2 regions of the Streptococcus sp. SS-4456 genome follow, and region 1 is predicted to be linked to the other one. Evidence: predicted binding sites of a transcription regulator. Region 1 holds the regulator's gene; the other holds the start of a gene.
What was found. Region 1 encodes Rex, which represses fermentation and respiration genes when NADH is low (regulators of the CRP and FNR family bind a similar motif). Its sites were predicted from a motif close to TTGTGAANTANTTCACAA; they were not measured.
Positions count from the first base shown of each region.

Region 2: adhE (bifunctional acetaldehyde-CoA/alcohol dehydrogenase) is a predicted target of Rex. The motif match lies at 1,532-1,549, and genes of this name have one in related genera.

Region 1 is NZ_JAVIHI010000007.1:14,437-17,865, forward strand. It holds gene RFK25_RS03215 (cysteine desulfurase family protein) at 1-1,027, shown strand, start outside; gene RFK25_RS03220 (DUF1831 domain-containing protein) at 1,029-1,373, shown strand; gene RFK25_RS03225 (DUF4649 family protein) at 1,376-1,579, shown strand; gene RFK25_RS03230 (redox-sensing transcriptional repressor Rex) at 1,760-2,401, shown strand; gene radC (RadC family protein) at 2,444-3,124, opposite strand; gene RFK25_RS03240 (class A sortase) at 3,201-3,429, opposite strand, start outside.
Region 2 is NZ_JAVIHI010000002.1:111,428-114,856, reverse strand. It holds gene hisS (histidine--tRNA ligase) at 1-26, shown strand, start outside; gene adhP (alcohol dehydrogenase AdhP) at 111-1,136, opposite strand; gene adhE (bifunctional acetaldehyde-CoA/alcohol dehydrogenase) at 1,580-3,429, shown strand, end outside.

The sequences.
Region 1 (3,429 bases):
CCCTTCCAGTATTCACCAGGCTGGAAGAAAAGCCAACCAAATTTTACGCCAAGCCAGACAAGATATCGCCCAAGTTCTCGATCTCCCAGCAGATCACATCATTTTTACAGCTGGAGGGTCTGAGGCTGATAATTTGGCTATTCAGGGCTATGCCCTTGCCAATCAAGCCAAAGGCAAACACCTGATTACTACTGCTATCGAGCACCATGCAGTTCTTCATACTATGCAATACCTTGAGGAACGCTTTGGGTTTGAAGTAACCTATATTCAGCCGATCAATCAGGTCATCACTGCCCAGCAAATCCAAGAAGCCCTACGCCCAGATACCATCTTGGTCAGTACCATGTTTGCCAACAATGAAACTGGCCAACTGCTTCCCATTAAAGAAATTGGTCAACTATTGGCCGACCATCAGGCAGTCTTCCATGTAGATGCTGTGCAGGCAATCGGAAAAATGGATGTGAAGCCCACTGACTATGGGATTGATTTTCTAGCTGCATCTGCCCATAAATTTCACGGACCAAAGGGAGTTGGTTTTCTATATAGTCGCTTGCAAGGATTTGACGCACTTATTCATGGAGGTAAGCAAGAGCGACAACACCGAGCAGGCACAGAGAACCTACCAGGAATAGCTGCCATGGCACTTGCCCTCAAGGAACAAATCCAGTTACTTGAGCAACATACAGCCCATATTGAAAGTTTGAAAGAACACCTCATTTCCGGACTAGATGGGGCTTCATTTTATATCAATCAAGCTGGTTCCCATCTCCCTCATGTCATCAACATAGGTTTCCCAGACAAGCTCAATGAGCAAGTTCTGATGAGATTAGACCTGGCTGGAATTGCAGTTTCAAGTGGGTCAGCTTGTACTGCTGGCGTTGTTCAGAACAGTCATGTACTGGAAGCCATGTACGGAAAAGAATCTCATCGATTGAAAGAGTCCATCCGTATCAGCCTATCTGAAACAAATACCCTAGAAGAGATAGATATTCTTCTTACAGAATTAAAAAAAATTATTGGAGGATAAAATGGCCTTTCAACAATCAGTTAGCCTAAAAGATTGCGCATTTACCTATCACATTAGCCCTAACATCAAAAAATACACCCTAAAAGATACCACTTTTGAACAAACAAAAGCAGGTCACTACCAACTCACGCGCCTCTTGGAAGAAGTTCCTAACTCAAATCAGGGTTTTCTTTTAAAGATTATTGTCAATAAAGAGTTGAATGGTTTTAAAATCAACATCACAGACAAATCTGGCTTGCACTTGGTCAATATCTTTAAAGAAAATGGAAACAAGGTCATCCAGGAAAAATTCTACTTCTTGATGGATAGCTTAGTGGACCGTGACCTATTTACAAAGGAAGGTTAAGCATGATTATTGTTCACTATCAAGATGCTTACAAAATAGATAGAAAACAAGAGTTTGACAATCTGGATGCAGCCAAACTGGCCTTCTCAGGTTGCCTCACTCTTCCTGATTACTATCCTGTAACCAAACTAATACGAGATGGTCACCAGTTAGATTATAAAGGAACCATTGGTGACCTCTACCGCTACTTTCAAACACTAGACTAGGCAACATTTTATGCTTAGTCTTTTTCAATCCAATCTGTTGATTTTTTCACAATCTTGGACTAGAATAGAAGAAAGAATTGAAAATGAATGAAAAATTGGTAGGCCTATACTCAAGTAAAATAAGCATTAGACCAGTCAGCTAGTATAGTATTGTCGTCAACCATATTTAAGGAGGTCATTGTGAAAAACGAAAAAAAAGCAGATATCCCGCGCGCAACTGCCAAGCGCCTTTCTCTCTACTATCGTATCTTTAAACGCTTTTATGCCGGCAATATTGAAAAAGCTAGCTCCAAGGAAATTGCAGAAGCCATCGGTATCGACTCCGCAACCGTGCGCCGTGACTTCTCCTACTTCGGTGAACTAGGTCGCCGTGGCTTTGGCTACAATGTAAAAGAATTGATGGATTTCTTTGCGGAAATTCTGAACGATAATTCCATCACCAATGTTATGCTTGTCGGTGTTGGAAATATGGGGCGTGCCCTACTCCACTACCGCTTCCATGAGCGTAATAAAATGAAAATTGTCATGGCCTTTGAAGCGGATGACAATCCAGCGGTTGGAACCGTTGATGAAAATATTCCCATCCATGCTATTTCTGAAATCAAAGAACGTATTTTGGAAGCAGATGCCCAAACAGCGATTCTGACCGTACCAAGTATCAAGGCTCAAGAGGTAACCGATATATTAGTCGAAGCTGGTGTCAAAGGCATTCTCAGTTTCTCTCCGGTCAATTTATCGGTTCCCAAAGATGTAGTCGTTCAGTATGTTGACCTGACCAGCGAGTTGCAAACCCTTCTCTATTTTATGCGCAAGGGTGAATAATGAACAGAGGAACCGAATTCCCGGCTCCTCTCTTTTTATCCTCTAAAATAGCTCACTTTCTTCCCTAAAAGAATAATAGTCCTTATTTCCTACAATCAAATGATCCAACAAGACCAGTCCTAGTGTTTCGCAGGACTTTTTTAAATTCTCGGTAAATAATAAATCGTTCCTACTTGGCTCAACGGATCCCGACGGATGATTATGAACAATGACAATGGATGTTGCCATGCATTTTACCGCATAATGCAGGATTTCTCTTGGCTCAGCAATACTCCGGTTGACACTTCCTATAAAAATAGTCTTTTGACTGATAATCTGATTTTGCGTATTGAGATAGAGGGCAACTAGATGTTCTTGCTTTTTATCTCCAAGTTCTTGGATCATCTTTCGGCCCAATTTCTCACTTCCTAAAATACGTTCATTCAATAAAAGCTCCGACTGGTTAATCCGTTTTCCTAGCTCAATCATGGCCTTGATTTCAATCGCTTTGACACGACCGATGCCTGTCAAGCTCTGCAATTCTTCAATAGACAGCTCTCTAAGGGCAGCCAAACTTTCCAAGCGATTGAGTAGATTATTGGACAGGATAGAAACAGGCTCATTTTTGGTTCCTGTTCGGATAAAAATAGCCAATAATTCCTGATTACTCAATTTTTCTGCCCCAACTTCTAGTAATCTTTCTCGTGGCAAAAGTGCCTCTTCCTTAAAATCAATTTGGTACATAAAATCCTCCTCACCTAATTATTCGCAATCTAGCAAAAGAATTAAAAAGGACTGAGAAAATTCTCAGTCCTAAACCTTACTGACCATAATCATATTGGTTATATGATTTGTTAAATGAATCAAGTATATCTTGTGAGGTTTCAGTATAAGGCGTTGTTGATTCTAGCACACCTTTTACGATAATCCGTGCAGTCGCATCATAGTCTGTACAAGTTACCAAGGTTACTTCTGTACGTCCTTCTACATCATCAATAACATAGACACTCTCAGGTGTAACTGTCTGCACACTGTCAATCACATAAGTA
Region 2 (3,429 bases), on a different contig from region 1:
GCATTTTAGAAAAATTAGACAAGTAGTAGCGAGGGCTGCTACTTTTTTCTGGTTCTAAAAGCAAAAAAGAAGCGACAATTGAGTCGCTTCTAACTTTAGTAGAGTAGAAATTAGTGACTGTGGCAGAAGTCAAGTACCATACGGCCTTGGATAGTGCCGGCAGCCATTTCATCAAAGACGGCTTCTGCATCTTCTACAGGGCGTTTTTGAACAACTGGAACAACCAGGCCTATAGCACCGAAGTGGAAGGCTTCTTCTAGGTCTTTACGAGTACCAACTAGAGAGCCGACAACCTTGATACCATCTAGTACTGTCTTGACAATGCTGAGATCCATGTATTCAGATGGGAGCCCGACTGCAACCACATAACCGCCTGCACGAACGCTGTCAATAGCCTGATTGAAGGCAACCTTAGAAACAGCCGTTACGACAGTTGAGTGAGCACCGCCGCCAGTTACTTCCTTGATATATCCAGGCACGTCTTCCACTTCAAGACCATTGATGATGACATCTGCACCGACTTCTTTGGCTAATTCCAATTTGTCATTATTGATGTCTACAGCGATAACGTGGGCATTGAACACTTTCTTAGCGTATTGGACTGCAAGGTTGCCTAGTCCACCTGCACCGTAAATGACAATCCATTGACCTGGTTCTAGGTGTGCTTCCTTAATAGCTTTATAACAAGTAACGCCGGCACAAGTGATAGAACTTGCTTGAGCTGGATCAAGACCTTCTGGAACTTTTACCGCATAGTCAGCTGTTACGATACATTGCTCAGCCATACCACCGTCAACAGAGTAGCCTGCATTTTTTACTGTACGGCAGAGGGTTTCACGGCCAGTAGTACAGTATTCGCAAGTACCACAACCTTGGAAGAACCAAGCAACGCTGACACGGTCGCCGACCTTCAAGCTGGTCACATCAGGGGCGATTTCAGTAACGACACCAATCCCTTCATGCCCAAGAACACGGCCAGGGACCTTGCCAAAATCACCTTGAGCAACGTGTAGGTCAGTATGGCAGACACCACAATATTCAATCTGAACCAGAGCTTCGCCAGTTTCAAGTGGACGAAGTTCTTTTTCAACAACGACAACACCAGTAGATTCTGGATTAACGACAACTGCTTTCATGGCAGACCTCCTATTTATTGCAGCACATTTTTTGGATGTGTTAATATAGATATTTTCTTGTTAATAATATCACATAAAACAAGAAAATGCAAGTAAATCAGATGAGAGAGGCGTGTATCTGTTTTTGAAAACAATCAGATAATTACTGAAATTTTTTCATAAAAAACCATTTACTTGTAAGCGTTTTCCTGTTAAAATAGAAACCAAGGGGGTTAGTTGTTAGATTTTTATGTCTTAGGTTTATTTTTGAAGCTGTTAACAGATACATTTCAGAAAGTTTTCTGAAATGCACTCCAGATAAACAAAAAGAAAGCGTTTTCAAAAATAAAACAGAAAAAATGTGAAAAAAATAACAAATTCTCTTTACAAATAAAATAAAAAGTTGTAGAATAAGATTGTGAAAAAATTAACAAAATGTTAATAAGAAAATTTGGAGGAACACAATGGCTGATAAAAAAGTTGTATCACCAGAAGAAAAATTAGCAGAAGCTCGCAAGCACGTTGATGAGCTTGTTCAAAAAGGTTTGGTTGCTCTTGATGAGTTCCGCAAACTTGGTCAAGAAGAGGTAGACTACATTGTAGCTAAGGCTTCGGTAGCTGCTCTTGACAAACACGGTGAATTGGCAATGCACGCTTTTGAAGAAACCAAACGTGGTGTATTCGAAGACAAGGCAACTAAAAACTTGTTTGCCTGCGAGCACGTTGTTAACAATATGCGCCATACAAAAACAGTTGGTGTCATCGAAGAAGATGATGTAACCGGCTTGACCTTGATTGCTGAGCCAGTTGGTGTTATCTGTGGTATCACGCCAACGACTAACCCAACGTCAACTGCCATCTTCAAAGCCTTGATTGCTTTGAAAACACGTAACCCTATCGTCTTTGCCTTCCATCCATCTGCTCAAGAGTCTTCAGCTCACGCAGCGCGTGTTGTCTATGAAGCAGCTGTGGCAGCTGGTGCTCCAGAAAACTGTATCCAGTGGGTAACAAAACCATCTATGGAAGCAACTTCTGAATTGATGAAGCACGACGGTATTGCGACAATTCTTGCAACGGGTGGTAACGCCATGGTGCGTGCAGCTTACTCTTGTGGTAAACCAGCTCTTGGTGTAGGTGCCGGTAACGTTCCTGCCTATGTTGAAAAATCTGCAAACATCCGTCAAGCTGCTCATGATATCGTCATGTCTAAGTCATTTGATAATGGTATGGTCTGCGCGTCAGAGCAAGCAGTAATCATTGATAAGGAAGTGTATGACGAGTTTGTAGCTGAATTCAAATCTTACAAAACTTACTTTGTTAATAAGAAAGAAAAAGCCCTTCTCGAAGAGTACTGCTTCGGTGTAAAAGCCAATTGCAAGAACTGTGCAGAAGGCAAATTGAATGCGGACATCGTAGGTCGTCCAGCTGCATGGATTGCTGAACAAGCTGGTTTCTCAGTTCCAGAAGGGACTAACATCTTGGCAGCTGAAGTTGCTGAAATCGGTGAAAAAGAACCATTGACTCGTGAGAAATTGTCACCAGTTATTGCGGTCTTGAAAGTTGAAGGCCGTGAAGAAGGTCTGGAAGCAGCTCGTCAAATGGTTGAATTCCATGGTCTAGGTCACTCAGCAGCTATCCATACAGAAGATGCGGAATTGGCCAAAGAATTTGGTACAATCGTACGTGCGATTCGTGTTATCTGGAACTCTCCATCTACTTTCGGTGGTATCGGTGATGTTTACAATGCCTTCTTGCCATCATTGACACTTGGTTGTGGTTCTTATGGACGTAACTCAATCAGTGATAACGTAAGTGCGATGAACTTGCTCAACATCAAGAAAGTAGGAAGACGTAGAAATAATATGCAATGGTTTAAAGTTCCTTCTAAAACATACTTCGAACGTGATTCTATCCAATACCTCCAAAAATGTCGTGACGTTGAACGTGTGATGATCGTTACGGACCATGCCATGGTAGAACTTGGTTTCTTAGATCGTATTATTGAACAATTGGATCTTCGTCGTAATAAAGTGGTTTACCAAATCTTCTCAGACGTTGAACCAGATCCAGACATCACAACAGTTTACAAGGGTACAGAATTGATGCGTACCTTCAAACCAGATACAATCATCGCTCTCGGTGGTGGTTCACCAATGGATGCTGCCAAAGTTATGTGGCTCTTCTATGAGCAACCAACAGTTGACTTCAAAGACCTTGTTCAAAAATTCATGGATATCCGTAAACGTGCCTTCAAGTTCCCAGAACTTGGTAAGAAATCTAAGTTTATCGCGATTCCAACAACATCTGGTACAGG